DNA from 2 places in the Mycobacterium sp. P2_H7 genome. Region 1 is predicted to be linked to the other one. Evidence: predicted binding sites of a transcription regulator. Region 1 holds the regulator's gene; the other holds the start of a gene.

What was found. Region 1 encodes LexA, which represses DNA repair genes until DNA is damaged. Its sites were predicted from a motif close to CGAACANNTGTTCG; they were not measured.
Region 2: a site for LexA is predicted at 4,357-4,370, ahead of AC1DY7_RS30480 (HNH endonuclease signature motif containing protein). Genes of this name have one in related genera too.

The regions. Positions count from the first base shown of each region.
Region 1 is NZ_JBFUFU010000007.1:70,390-77,962, forward strand. It holds gene AC1DY7_RS10310 (molybdopterin guanine dinucleotide-containing S/N-oxide reductase) at 1-1,661, opposite strand, end outside; gene AC1DY7_RS10315 (acyl-CoA dehydrogenase family protein) at 1,758-2,915, shown strand; gene AC1DY7_RS10320 (LGFP repeat-containing protein) at 3,030-5,087, shown strand; gene lexA (transcriptional repressor LexA) at 5,093-5,767, opposite strand; gene AC1DY7_RS10330 (LysM peptidoglycan-binding domain-containing protein) at 5,954-6,517, shown strand; gene nrdR (transcriptional regulator NrdR) at 6,608-7,072, shown strand; gene AC1DY7_RS10340 (alpha/beta fold hydrolase) at 7,097-7,573, opposite strand, start outside.
Region 2 is NZ_JBFUFU010000030.1:5,285-12,857, forward strand. It holds gene AC1DY7_RS30465 (Gfo/Idh/MocA family protein) at 1-753, shown strand, start outside; gene AC1DY7_RS30470 (Gfo/Idh/MocA family protein) at 743-1,909, opposite strand; gene AC1DY7_RS30475 (glutamine synthetase III family protein) at 2,018-4,192, opposite strand; gene AC1DY7_RS30480 (HNH endonuclease signature motif containing protein) at 4,375-5,793, shown strand; gene AC1DY7_RS30485 (LysR family transcriptional regulator) at 5,794-6,723, opposite strand; gene AC1DY7_RS30490 (FdhF/YdeP family oxidoreductase) at 6,826-7,573, shown strand, end outside.

The DNA.
Region 1 (7,573 bases):
CCGGGCTCGGTCGGCAGCCTCAGCTGCCCGTCGGCCCAGAACTGATCAAAGTTCGGCACCGCGAAATCGACGCCGGCCGACCATTTCTCGTACATGTGCACCAGCCACTGCCGCGCGGTGCGGCCCTCGGTGAATCGGTCTCCCACGCCGAGACGTTCGGCCAGGGCGGCGAAGGTGTCGTAGTCGTCGCGGGATTGCGCGTGCGGCGCTGCCAGGGCGGGCATCGCGACCAGCAGGGGATCGTTGCGGGATCCCGAATAGTCTTCGCGCTCATAGGCGGTGGTCGAGGGGACGACGATGTCGGCGTGCTTGGCCATCGCGGTCCAGTACGGGTCGTGCACGACGATCGTGTCGGGCCGGGCCAGGGCCCGGCGCAACCGAGGGATGTTCTGGTGGTGGTGGAACGGGTTCCCGCCCGCCCAGTACACCAGCCGGATGTCGGGAAACGTCAGCCGTAACCCGTTGTAGTCGTACTCCCGGCCAGGGTGCAGCAGCATGTCGCTGACGGCGGCCACCGGGATGAACGTCGACACCGGATTGGGGCCCTGCGGCAGCACGGGCAGCCGGACCCGCAGGGGCGCCAGACCCGGCTCGTTCATCGACCCGTACCCATGCCCGAATCCACCGCCGGGCAGGCCGATCTGGCCGAGCATCGCCGCCAGGGTCAGGCCCATCCAGGGGGCCTGCTCGCCGTGCCGGACGCGCTGCAGCGACCAGCTGATCGTGACCAGGGTGCGGGCGTCGGCCATCCGTCTGGCCAGCGCGCTGATGTCGTCTGCGGGCAGTCCGCTGATGGCCGACGCCCACGCCGGCGACTTCGGCACCCCGTCGTCGCTGCCCAGCAGATAGCGCTCGAAGCGGTCGTAGCCGACGCAGTAGGTGTCCAGGAATTCGCGATCGGCCAGATCCTCGGTGGCCAGCACATGGGCCAGGGCCAGCATGATCGCCACGTCGGTGCCGGGAATCGGTGCGTGCCATTCGTGTTCGCCCTCGACATCGTCCCGCAGCGGCGAGAAGGACACGATCTGACCGCCGCGCTCGCGGAACCTGCGTAGCGCGTCGCGCGCCGGATGTGCCGTGGTGCCACCGTGATTGATGCCGGTGTTCTTCAGGGCGATGCCACCGAAGCAGACCAGGAGATCGGTGTGCTCGACGATGACGTCCCACTGGGTGGAGCGCTTGAAGAGGTCGTCATGAGTGCCGACGACCCGCGGCATGATGGCCCCGGTGGCTCCCAGGCTGTAGGAATGCCGCGACGAGGTGTACCCGCCGAGCAGTTTGAGGAACCGGTGTACCTGGCTCTGCGCGTGATGGAAACGTCCGGCGCTGGCCCAGCCGTAGGAGCCGCCGTAGATGGCCTCGTTGCCGTGGGTGTCGATGACGCGGCACAGTTCGTCCGCGAGGAGTTCGGTGAGCTCGTCCCAGGAGACCGAGACGAACTCGTCAGCGCCGCGCGCATCGCTGGCTCCCGCGCCGTCCCGCAGCCAGCCGCGGCGCACGGCGGGCCCCGTCACCCGGGCCTGGTGCCGCAGCGAACCGGGCAGGTTGGCCAGCAGTGGCGACGGGTCGGTATCGCCGGCCATCGGCGTCACCGCCGAGATGTCGCCGGCGTGAACCTGGGCGGTGAAGGCACCCCAGTGGGCGAGGCTGGCGCGAGACACGCACCAATCCTAGGGTGCGCGGCACCCCCCTCGACCAACCATCTGGTTGGTATATGTTGGGCGCCACACCCCAATACCTAGTACCGGAGGTCCACCATGGGCGTAGTCAAGTTCGAGCGCACCCTGTTCGAGCCCGAGCACGACCTGTTCCGCGAGTCCTACCGCGCGTTCCTCGACCGGCACGCGACACCGTTCCAGGAGGAATGGGAGAAGGCCAAGATCGTCGACCGGGAGGTCTGGCGTGAGGCCGGTAAGCAGGGCTTCCTGGGGATGGCCGTGCCGGAGGAATACGGCGGCGGTGGCAATCCGGACTTCCGCTACAACGTCGTCGTCACCGAGGAGACCACCGCGGGACGGCACAGCGGGCTGGGCTTCACGCTGCAGAATGACGTCATCGCGCCGTACTTCCTCGAGCTCGCCGACGAGGAGCAGAAGAAGCGCTGGCTGCCCGGCTTCTGCAGCGGTGAATTGATCGCGGCGATCGCAATGACCGAGCCGGGCACCGGCAGCGACCTGCAGGGCATCAAGACACGCGCGGTCAAACACGGCGATCACTACGTGCTCAACGGCTCGAAGACGTTCATCACCAACGGTATCCACGCCGATCTCGTGATCGTGGTCGCCTGCACGGACCCGGAGAAGGGCGCCCAGGGCTTCAGCCTGCTGGTCGTCGAACGCGGCATGGAGGGCTTCGAGCGCGGCCGCCATCTGGACAAGATCGGGCTGGAGGCGCAGGACACCGCCGAGCTGTCGTTCACCGACGTGAAGGTGCCCGCCGAGAACCTGCTCGGCCAGGAGGGCCTGGGCTTCATCTACCTCATGCAGAACCTGCCGCAGGAGCGCATCAGCATCGCCATCATGGCCGCCGCCGCGATGGAGTCGACGCTGGAGGCGACCCTGCAGTACACGAAGGAACGCAAGGCCTTCGGCAAGCCGATCGGCAGCTTCCAGAACAGCCGGTTCGTGCTCGCCGAACTGGCCACCGAGGCCACCGCGGTGCGGATCATGGTCGATGCGTTCATCGCCCTGCACCTCGACCGCAAGCTGACCGTCGACCAGGCGGCGATGGCCAAGTGGTACTCCACCGAGGCCCAGGTGCGACTGGTCGACCGCTGCCTGCAGCTGCACGGCGGCTACGGCTACATGCGCGAGTACCCGATCGCCAGGGCTTTCCTGGACTCCCGCATCCAGACCATCTACGGCGGAACCACCGAGATAATGAAGGAGATCATCGGCCGCGGCCTGGGGGTCTGAGGCCCGACACGCGTTCAGTACAGGTCGCGATATCCCACGAGATGGCGCCCGGCTGACGCAAAGTTGACGAAAAGCGGTACTTTTCTCATGCTTTGCACGAGTTCGGGAGGACTGATGACCAGGCAGCGAACCCGGCTGCGCACCGCCGCCGGGCGTGCGTTGCTGGGGCTGGCGGCACCGATGGTGGTGGCGGCCTCGGTGTTCGCGACCATGGTGCTCGCGGCCCCGGCGTACGCCACCCCGGACAGCGACGCCGATGCGGCGATCAGCGCGGCATGGGACGGTGCCGGTGGCGACACCGGACCGTTGGGAGCCAAGGACGGCGGCGTGTACGCCACCGGTGCCGGGTTCGGCCAGAACTTCGCCGGCGGCAAGATCTTCTTCACCCCGGAGACGGGCGCCCACATCATGGCGGGCGCGATCCTGGACAAGTACCAGTCCCTCGGCGGTCCCGCCGACAGCGATCTGGGTTTCCCCACCATCGACGAGGGGGCGGGCCGGGCGCCCGACAGCCGCAACACCACGTTCAGCGCCGCGGACAACCCCGTCATCTTCTGGACGCCGGACAACGGGGCCAGGGTGGTCCGCGGGGCGATCAACGCCGCGTGGGACAAGCTCGGCGGTTCCGCCGCGGTGCTCGGGGTGCCCACCGGCGACGAAACCTCACGCGGGGACGTGATCTCCCAGCAGTTCACCGGCGGTGAGGTGTCGTGGAACCGCAAGTCCAAAGAATTCACGACGACACCTCCCGAGCTCGCCGACCAGCTCGCCGGGCTGCAGGTGCCGTCCGACGTGACCTCGGAGATCGCGGCGGCCCGTCGCGCCGCGGGTGGCGCGCTCGGCCCCCTGGGTGCCGCGGACGGCGGCCAGTACGCCATCGGCTCCGACGGTGTCGGCCAGAACTTCGCCGGCGGCAAGATCTTCTACAACCCGGCCACCGGCGCCGACGTCGTCACCGGTCAGGTGCTGGCCAAGTACGAGAGCGTGGGTGGACCCACCGGCGATCTCGGCTTCCCCACGGCAAGTGAGTCCGACGGCGGGCTGGCCCCGGCCAGCCGATTCGTGCCCTTCGCGGCCGCCGACAAGCCCGTCATCTTCTGGACCCCGGACTTCGGTGCGGTCATCGTGCGCGGCGCCATGAACGCCGCGTGGGACAAACTCGGGGGCGCCACCGGCGACCTGGGCGCGCCGAAGGGTGATCAGAGCCAGAACGGTGAGGTCATCACCCAGCAGTTCAACGGCGGCAGCATCTCCTGGGATCAGTCGACGCACAAGTTCACGACCGAGCCCCCGAACCTGCAGTCCGCGCTGGCCGGTCTCGAGGTGCCGGGTGCCGACGCGCCGAAAGCGCCTGCCGCCGAGCCCGCCGGCAGCGACGACGGCAAGTGGTACACGTGGAGTTGGTGGTGGCTGCTCGGCCTGATTCCGCTGCTCGCGCTGATCGGACTGATCGTGGTGGCGGTGCTGCGCAACCGGCGTTCGCGCGACGACCACTTCGATGACGACGGTGAGCACTACGGGGACTACGACCCCAGTTTGGATGGCGGCGCCGAGTCGCATCATCCCGACGAGTACGAGGGTGGGCCGGCCGCATTCGGCCAGGAGCCGGGTGGTTATTCACCGCAGAGTCCCTGGGCGCTGTCAGGGTTGCGGGCCGGCGAGTTCGACGCCGACCCCGAGGCCGACGCTCACAACGGCGCCGAGGAACTGGCCGAACCCGACGAGCACGAATCGCTCGGGTTCGACGCAGACGCCGACTCCGTCGATACGGCGCCGACGCGCATCCAGTCCGACGAGCCCGACGAAGAGGTCGTCGAGCCGGAGTTCGTTGAGGCGCGTGCCGAGGAGCTCGATGACGACGTCGAGCCGCCGACCACCGCGGTACCCCTGGTGCAGGGACTGCCACCGACCCCGCGTTCGACCTACGAACCCGACTTCCCGAGCGGGCGTCACGCGGCGATCCAGATCGAGGAGCCGGACCCCGCGCTCACCTCGATGCGTCTGGCCGGTAGCGATCCGTTCCAGGCCCCTGACGGCTACCTGGTGAAGGCCGACACCGGCACGGGTCAGTTCTGGACACCGGACACGCCGGGCTATGACGAAGCGCCGGCCGAGATCTGGTTTGTCAGTGAGGAATTCGCGGTTACGAACGGGTTCGTCCGCGCGTACTGAAACCGTCAGATCTTGCGGATGACGGTCACGACCTTGCCGAGCACGACGGCGTCGTTACCCGGGATCGGGTCGAACACCGGGTTGTGCGGCATCAGCCACACCTGTCCCCGGGTGCGCTTGAAGGTCTTGACCGTGGCCTCGCCGTCGATCATGGCGGCGACGATATCGCCGTTGTCCGCGACGTTCTGCTGACGGATGACCACCCAGTCGCCGTCGCAGATCGCCGCGTCGATCATGGATTCGCCGACCACCTTCAACAGGAACAGCGATCCTTCGCCGACGAGTTCGCGAGGCAGCGGGAAGACGTCCTCGACAGCCTCCTCGGCCAGGATGGGGCCACCGGCGGCGATCCGGCCCAGCACGGGCACGAAAGTCGGCTCCGGTAGGGCATCCGAGCCCGCGACGTCGGTGCCGACGATGGGCGCGAGTGCGTCGTCCGCCCCACGGACGTCCACCGCGCGAGGGCGGTTGGGGTCCCGGCGCAGGTAACCCTTCTTCTCCAGGGTGCGGAGCTGATGCGCGACCGATGACGTCGAGGTCAGGCCGACGGCATCACCGATCTCACGGATGCTCGGCGGATATCCGCGAGTGGTGACCGACGCGCGGATGACCTCGAGAATGGTGCGCTGCCGCTCGGTGAGGACCGAACGCGCCTCAGGGGTGTCGGTGTGCTCGCTCATGCCGCCGAATGTAGTCGCCCCCGCGTCATTAATCAAACATGTGTTCGAGGTGTGTCGCGGCCGGGCGTCACTTGTCGGTGGGTGCCTTTATCGTTTGCAACAGTTCGATCACGTGTTCTAGTCATCGAACACATGATCGACTATCTTCGAACACAAGAGCGAACGATCCGGCGAAAGGCAGACAAAATGACCATCATGGAGACCCGATTCGACTCCCAGTTCGATCACGCATTCGACCGGAAGTTCGATGACTTCGATGAAGAGTTCGAATCACGCTTCGCCGCCGGCGCCCCCGTCCACGCTCAGGTGGCCGTCCGGCGGCCGTCCGCGGCCGAGGTGTGGCCGCTGCCGCGCGATGTGGTCGTACGCCGTCGCCGCCCCCAGGTGCGCCGGCCCGCGGGTGCCCCGCTGGGTTACCGGGGCACCGGGGTGTTGATGTCGCGGGCATCGCATCGCAGGCGCCCGATCACCCCGGCCACCACTGTCGTGCTGGCGCTGATCGCCGCGGCGATCACCGTCTGGCTGGGTCTGGTCGCGAATGTGGGCGGCAGCGTCACCGAGACGTCGGTGCAGGTGCCCACCCGACTGTCGGTCGTTCAGGTCCAGGCGGGAGAGACACTGCAGCATGTGGCGCAGCGGGTGGCACCCGACGCCCCCGTCGACTCGGTGGTGGACCGGATCCGGGAACTCAACAAGCTCGACACGGCGGCAGTGGCGGCCGGCCGGACCCTCATCGCCCCGATCGGCTGAGTCGTGAGCGGCCAACGACGGCTCCGGCTCGTGCAGGTACGCTCGGAGTCGTTCGAAGTGGTCGACATACGGTGCGGCGAAGGAGCGGTGATGCACTGTCCGTTCTGCCGCCACCCCGACTCTCGGGTCGTCGATTCCCGTGAGGCCGACGAGGGCCAGGCCATCCGGCGGCGCCGCTCATGCCCGGAGTGCGGGCGACGGTTCACCACTGTGGAGACCGCCGTGCTCGCCGTGGTGAAGCGCAGCGGGGTCACCGAACCGTTCAGTCGCGAGAAGGTCATCAAAGGCGTCCGCCGAGCCTGCCAGGGCCGCCAGGTCGACGACGATGCGCTCAATCTGCTGGCGCAGCAGGTCGAGGACGCGGTCCGGGCCGCGGGCTCGCCGGAGATCCCCAGCCACGAGGTCGGGTTGGCCATCCTCGGGCCCCTGCGCGACCTCGATGAGGTGGCTTACCTCAGATTTGCATCCGTGTACCGGTCATTCAGTTCCGCAGCGGATTTCGAGCGCGAGATCGAGGCGCTGCGCGCCCATCGCCGCGTGACGAGCACCGGCTGATCCTCGCTCGGTCGAGCTCGGCCATCAGGTGGCGCTTCGCTCGTCCCCACCGATCGCATCGAGCACCGCAACCCTGGTGTCCAGCGGGCCGCTGATCGCCTTTTCGCTGATGCCAGAACGCAATAGGTCGCGCAGCAGGTCCTGGTCGTACGGTGCCGGCTGGGTCGAGTCGACGAAACGTTCCACGATCGCGACGAAGCGGTCGGGATCGTCGTGGAAGGGGAAATGCCCGGAGCCGTCGAAGATCTCCAACTCCGATCCCGGCATGGCCGAGTGCGCGAGGTGGGCATGGCTGACCGGGATGACGGAGTCCTTCCGGCCCCAAACTAGCTGAACGGGAACCGATTCCGTCAAATAACATCGATCCAGCATGGTGACCACCTGGCCGCGCCAGTCGACGACGGCGCGCAGGGTCCTGGCGAAGGCCGACGACGCCGTGGGCTCCGGCAGGTCATTGAGCACCCGCAGCACGTCGGGCAGATCGCGCCCGACGCCGGTGGA
Region 2 (7,573 bases), on a different contig from region 1:
CACCGGGACAACGCGATCGCGGCGCTCGAGGCAGGCAAGCATGTGCTCGTCGAGAAGCCGCTCGCGGTCGATGCCGCCGGGGCGCGCGAGATCGTCGCCGCGGCGGCGCGGGCCGATCGCTTTGTCGGCGAGGCGATGTGGACCAAATTTCTGCCGAAGTTCGATGTGATCCGCCAACTTCTCGACGACGGCGCGCTCGGCGAGATCCGCACCGTGCTGGCCGATCACGGTGAGTTCTTCACGCCGGATCACCGCATCTATGACGCGACCCTGGCCGGCGGTCCCCTGCTGGACCTCGGCACGTACACCATCGCGCTGGCGCACTTCGTCTCCGACGCGTTCACCTCGGTGGTGGCGCAGGGCCAGGACGTCCGGCCCGGGCTGAACGGCCAGATCTCGGCCATCGTGTCCGACCCCGCCGGCAACCAGGCCGTGCTGCACACCACCATGCTGTCCGACACGCCGACCGTGGCCGTCATCGTCGGGCGTGAGGCGACCGTGCACATCGACGGCCCGTTCTTCATGCCCGGACCGTTCACACTGACCCGGCACAAGGGCCACCCGACCGATCCCGGCCGGGTGCTGCGCTACGACGAGAAGCCGGGCGTGCAAGCCGACGGTCTGCACTATGCCGCGGTGGAGGCAGCCCGACTGATCACGCAGGGCCGCAACGAATCCGAGATCCACCCGTTGCGGTGCGCCGTCGCGACGCTGGAGGTCGCCGACGAGATCCGGCGCCAGCTCAAGCGGTGACTGTCGCCGGTGTCACCCACGCCCCGGTGCGCACCGACTCGGTGATCGCCTCGATGACCTGAGCGGCGGCCACCGCATCCCAGATGGTGGCGCCGACGGGCTTGCCCGTGGCGATGGATTCCAGGAAGCGCTGCGCCTCGATGATCTTGAGTTCGTCATAACCCATCGCCATCGCGGAGCCGGGCTGGAATACCGCGTATTCGCCGTCGCCGGGGCCGACGTGGCGCGTCGTGACCGGCTGGTCCTGGAACACCGAACCCGTGCCCACCCGCAACTCGCCGAGGCGCCGGAAATCCCAGCCAACCACGCCGGCGGTGCCGTGGATCTCGAAGCCGTAGGCGTTCTGCTCGCCGACCGAGACCCGACTGGCCTCCACCGAGCAGCGCGCGCCGGAACTCAGCCGCAACTGCGCGAACACGTAATCCTCGTTTTCCACCCGGTCACGGATTCCGCCGGCGGCCAGCTGATGTCCGCTCGTCGCACCCGACGGGACCGGGCGGTCCGGAATGAAGATGGCGGTGTCGGCGATCACCGAATCGACCCCACCAAGCAGGTGCTGCACCAGATCCACTGCGTGCGAGGCCAGATCACCCAACACGCCGTTGCCACCACGGTCACGCTGGAATCGCCAGCTGAGCGCGCCATCGGGGTGGGCGGCGTAGTCGGACAGGAAGTAGAAGCGGGCGTGGGTGATCTCGCCGAGTTCGCCCGCGGCGATCAGCTCGCGTGCGGCCGCGACAGCAGGCGCGTTGCGGTAGTTGAAGCCCACCGCGGTCTGCACACCGTGGGCCTCGGCGGCGCGGGCGACGGCCAGCGCATCAGAGCTGTTGAGCCCCACCGGCTTCTCGATCCACAGGTGCTTGCCAGCGGTGACCACGGCGGTGCCGATCTCGCGGTGCAGGAAGTTAGGTGCGGTGACGCTGACGGCCGTGACGTCGGGGTCGGCGACCAGCGCCTGCCAGTCGGTGTTCGCCTTCGCCGCACCGAACTGGCGGGCGGCCTCCTCGGCCCGGCCGGGGACGTCGTCGGCGATCGCGACCAGTTCCGGGAACCGGTCGACGTGCGGGTAGTGGTGGCGCACCCGCGCGTAGGCCTGGGCGTGGACCCGGCCCATCCAGCCGAAACCGATGATGCCGACGGGAGTGCTGCTGCTCATGGCCGAAGAGTAGCGACCACGCTGTCGTGATGTCCATACGTTAAGACAAATATCCACTCCACGAAAATGCCCGCCCCCGAAACGGGAGCGGGCATTCCGTCAACCAGCTCAGAGGATGTAGAGCATCTCCTGATACGTCGGCAGCGGCCACAGGTCATCGGCCACAACGCCTTCCAGCGTGTCGGCGGCCGCCCGCACCGCGTCCATCAACGGCAGCAGACTCTGCGCATGGGCGGCATGTTCGGCAGCGGACTCGCCACCGTGGTCTGCCATCGCCGTCTTGAGCGCCGTCAGCGCACCGGTCAGTTCCGAGATCGGCGTGGACACGGTGGCCAGCAGCGACGTGTCGGGCTCGATCCCCGCCGCCTTGAGCGTCGCGACGTTCTGCGCCAACTCGGTCTGGTAGCGCACGGCCGCGGGCAGCACCACGGTCGAACCGATCTCCAGCGTCAGCTTGGCCTCGACGCTCACCGTCAGCGTGTACATCTCGTACCGGACCTCTTCGCGACTGCGCAGTTCACGCTCGTTGAAGACGCCATACTTCTCGAACACCGCGATCGCCTCGGGCTTGACCAGCTCGGGGATGGCGTCGATCGTGGTCTTGAGGTTCGGCAGACCACGCTCGGCGGCCTCGACCTGCCAGTTCTCCGAGTAGCCGTCGCCGTTGAACACAACCGCACCGTGCTCGGTGATGATCTCCGTCAGCAGCTTCTGCACCGCCATGTCGAAGTCCTCGCCCTCGCCTGTGGCTTTCTCCAACCAGGTGGCCATGTAGTCGAGCGAGTCCGCCATGATCGTGTTGATGATGATCATCGGCACGTTGATGGTCTGCCCCGAACCCGGCGCGCGGAACTCGAAACGGTTGCCGGTGAAGGCGAACGGGCTGGTGCGGTTACGGTCGCCGGGATCGGTCGGCAGCACCGGCAGGGTGTCGACGCCCATGATCATCGAGCCCTTGCCCTTGGACGAGGTGGCCGCGCCCTTGGCGATCTGCTCGAACACATCGGCCAGCTGATCACCGAGGAAGATCGAGATGATCGCGGGCGGAGCCTCGTTGGCGCCGAGGCGGTGGTCGTTGGTGGCCGAGGCCACCGACACCCGCAGCAGGCCGGCGAACTTGTGCACCGCACGGATGACCGCGGCACAGAAGACCAGGAACTGCGCGTTCTCGTGCGGGGTGTCGCCCGGCACCAGCAGGCTGCCGAACTGCGCGTTGCCCAACGAGAAGTTGACGTGCTTACCCGAGCCGTTGACGCCGGCGAACGGCTTCTCGTGCATCAGGCATTCCATGCCGTGCTTCTTGGCGATGGTCTTGAACGTCGTCATCAGCAGCTGCTGATGATCGGCGGCGATGTTGGCCCGCTCGAACATCGGCGCGATCTCGAACTGGCCGGGCGCGACCTCGTTGTGCCGGGTTTTGGCCGGGATACCGAGCTTGAACAGCTCCCGCTCAGTGTCCATCATGAAGCCGAGCACCCGGTCCGGGATGGCGCCGAAGTAGTGGTCGTCGAACTCCTGGCCCTTGGGCGGCTTCGCACCGAACAGCGTGCGCCCCGCGTTGATCAGGTCCGGACGCGCCAGGAAGAAGTGCCGGTCCACCAGGAAGTACTCCTGCTCGGGACCGCAGAAGGACACGATGTGATCGAAGTCCTTGTGCCCGAACAACTTCAGAATGCGTTCGGCCTGCGCACCCATGGCCTGCTGACTGCGCAGCAGCGGCGTCTTGTAGTCCAGCGCCTCACCGGTCATCGACACGAACACCGTCGGGATGCACAGCGTGTTGCCGTTCGGGTTCTCCAGGATGTACGCCGGGCTGGTGACGTCCCAGCCGGTGTAGCCGCGCGCCTCGAAGGTGCTGCGCAGGCCACCTGAGGGGAAGCTGGAGCCGTCGGGCTCGCCCTGGATCAGCGTCTTGCCCGCGAACTCGGCCAACGTCTGACCGTCGGAGACCGGCTCCAGGAAGCTGTCGTGCTTCTCGGCGGTCAGGCCGGTCATCGGGTAGAAGACGTGCGCGTAGTGGGTGGCACCTCGCGACAGCGCCCAGTCCTTCATCACCGAGGCCACCGAGTCGGCCACCGACGGGTCGAGCTTGGCGCCCTTCTCGATGCTCGCCGCGACGGACTTGTAGACCGACTTGGGCAGCCGCAGCCTCATCTCGGCCAGCGTGAAGACGTTGGCACCGAAAATCTCGCCGGGAGCCTCGGCCGGGTCGAAGGTGAAAGCCGGGGGCACGTACGCCTCGACGTTGATGATGGCCTTCAGACGGGCCGCATTACCGCTCATGGAGTTCCTATCGCCGCATGTGCTTGACCGACCCACGGTAGGAAGATTCGATGGCGGAACTGTTACGTGCGCGTCAAGGACGCAATTCGGATGTGACGGACGTGCCGATCCCTTGCGCCACATTGGTTTCACCAGCCCCATTCTCGGCTTTTTTTGTCGGTCATCGAACGTATGTTCGAACTATGCGGGACGGGGCGATCGGAGCGTTGGCGGCCTTGCGCGTCGCCTATGACGCCTTCGCCGCCTGCGACTTCGAGGGGCTCACCCGCCCGGAACTGATCGCGGTCATGGACGAATACGAGTCCCTGACCTGCCGGCTGCCCTCCCAGACGCATCGCCTGCTGGCGCAACTGCAGGCCGAAGCCACGCCCAGGGAGATGGGAGCGAAGTCGTGGAACGCCGTGTTGCGGATCCGCTGGCGCCTGTCCACCGGCGAGGCCGGTCGCAGGTTGGCAGAGGCAGCCGACCTGGGTCCGCGGCGCATCCTGACCGGTGAGCCACTGCGGCCGGTCCTGGCGGCGGTCTTCGCCGCGCAGGCCGCCGGGCTGATCAACGCCGACCACGTCAGAGTCCTGCGTGACGCGCTCGATCACCTGCCGGCCCACGTCGATACGACAACCCGCGAACAGTTCGAGGCCGACCTGGTGCGGGTGGCGGCGGGCGTGGGCCCCAAGGAACTCAAGGAGACCGCGGACCTGCGGTTGTTCCTGCTCGATCAGGACGGCCCCCTACCCGACGATGCCGAACGCGAGCGCAAGCGCGGACTGTCCATCGGCAAGCAGGGCCGCGATGCGATGACGTCGGTGACCGCCCATCTCACCCCGGAGGCGAATGCGGTGTGGGAGGTGCTGTTCGCCAAGTTCGCCGCCCGCGGCATGTGCAACCCCGCCGACGATGAACCCTGCACGTCCGGGACGCCCACGCAGGCGCAGATCGACAACGATCACCGCACGCTCGCCCAACGCCAGCACGACGCGATGCTCGTCGTCGGGCGCATCGCGCTGATGAGCGGTGATCTGGGGCAGCTCAACGGGTTGCCGGTCTCGGTGATCATCCGCACCACGCTGCAGGATCTGGAGTCCCGGGCCGGGGTCGGCGTCAGCGGCGGCGCCACCAAGCTCCCCATCAAGGACGTCATCCGGATGGCCTCCCACGCCAACTGGCACCTGGCCATCTTCGACAAGTCGACAGGCTCGGCGCTCGATCATTTCCGGGCCCGGCGCGTCGCCACGCCCGCGCAACGGATCATGCTCATCGCCCGCGACGGTGGCTGCACCAAACCGGGCTGCACCTGCGGCGCCTACGGGTGTGAATGCCACCACGCCCGTAATGACTGGGCGCGAGGCGGTTACACCAACGTCGACGACATGGCGCTGGCGTGCTCACCGGACCATCGACTCCTCGAAGACGGCGGATACACCACCACGATCAACGCGAGCGGCGAGGTCGAATGGTACGCGCCACCAGGGTTGGACACCGGCCGACAACGCATCAACTTCTGCCACCGGCCCGAGTTGTTGCTGCGCCCGTTCGACGATGAGCCGGAGGCGAACCAGGACACCGACCAGGCCGATGGCGGATCGGGAGTGCGCGGACCGTAGTCAGAGCTCCCGCGCGGCGCTGTCGATCAGCGTCCCGAGATCGACGGCGGCAGCCACGGCGACCAGCGCTGCCGCCACGATGGACGGCGGGTCCCGGTCGAGCACCACCAACCCGATCGCCGGACTGGGGCCGTGCCTGACCATCGGCCGCGCAGCGAAGCCGGTCGGCACACCCAATTGCGGCAGCCACGCGGTGGACGCGATGGTCGCCCGCCGCGAATGGGTCAGGTGGGCATACAGCGCATCGACCGAGTCCGCCTCGACCGCGGGGCGGTACTGCACACCCTCGGCGGCCATGTTGGCGTCGAGGATGCGGCGATTGCGCATCGTGGTCGTCAGCACACACAACTCCAGAGCGGCGGCCTCGGCCCAGGACACCTCCGGCTCGCTCATCAGCCGGTGATCGGCCGGTGCGACCAGAACGTAGTTCTCCCGGTACATCTCGACCGACCGGGTGCCCGGCGGTGTTTCATCGTCGAGGTACGTCAGTCCGGCGTCGATCTCGAAATCGGCCAACCGCCGGGCGATCTCCCGTGACGACAGCGCCTCGATGCGCACCGATGCGGCCGGGTTGCGGCGCAGGAACTCCGCGGTGATGAACGGGCTGGCCGGGACCGCCGTCGGGATCGCACCGAGCCGGGCCGTCGCCGTCAAACGCCCGCGCATCCGTTCGAGGTCGGCGAGCATCTCGTCGCGTTCGGCGATGATGCGTTGGGCCCACGCCACGACCCGCTGCCCCTCCTCGGTGAAACCCTCGAAACGACGCCCGCGCTGGACGATGACGATGCCCAGGTCGCGCTCGAGGCGGCGGATGGCCACCGACAGCGTCGGCTGGCTGACGTGGCAGCGCGCGGCGGCCCGCCCGAAGTGCCGCTCGGCGGCCAGGGCCAACAGGTAGTCCAGATGCTGCAGCAGCACGTCGCTTGCCATCGGCGTCACGATAGCCGTCATCTATCACCGCATGTCAAATACCGAACAGCGACCGCTTGCATCCGGCCGGGACGGCCCGTTTCGAGGGCTACATTGGAAACCATGACCCGTGACATCGACGCCGGCTACGACGAAGCGGACGTCACGGTCACCGGCGCCAAACACGAGGCCGCCGGGGTGAAGGCCGTCCTGGTCAGCATGCAGCGCGGCCTGGAGCAGATGGGCCCGGTGCGCACCGCAACAGCATTGGCGCGGCTGAACCAGCGGCACGGTTTCGACTGCCCCGGTTGCGCGTGGCCGGAGGATCACGGCGGCCGCAAGCTGGCCGAGTTCTGCGAGAACGGCGCCAAGGCCGTGGCCGAGGAGGCCACCAAACGCCGCATCACCGCGGATTTCTTCGCCCGTCATTCGGTGGCCGAACTCTGCGAGAAGCCCGAATACTGGCTGTCCCAACAGGGCCGACTGACCGAGCCGATGGTGCTACGGCCCGGCGCCACCCACTACACCCCGATCGACTGGGATGCCGCCTACCGGCTGATCGCCGACGAGCTCAACGCGCTGGACTCCCCCGACGAGGCGCTGTTCTACACCTCGGGCCGCACCAGCAATGAGGCCGCGTTCCTCTACCAGTTGCTGGTGCGCAGCTTCGGCACCAACAATCTGCCGGACTGCTCGAACATGTGCCACGAATCGTCGGGCACCGCGCTGGTCGACTCGATCGGCATTGGCAAGGGCTCGGTCACCGTCGACGACGTCGAACACGCCGACCTGATCGTCATCGCCGGCCAGAACCCGGGCACCAACCATCCCCGGATGCTCTCGGTGCTGGAGAAGGCAAAGGCCAACGGCG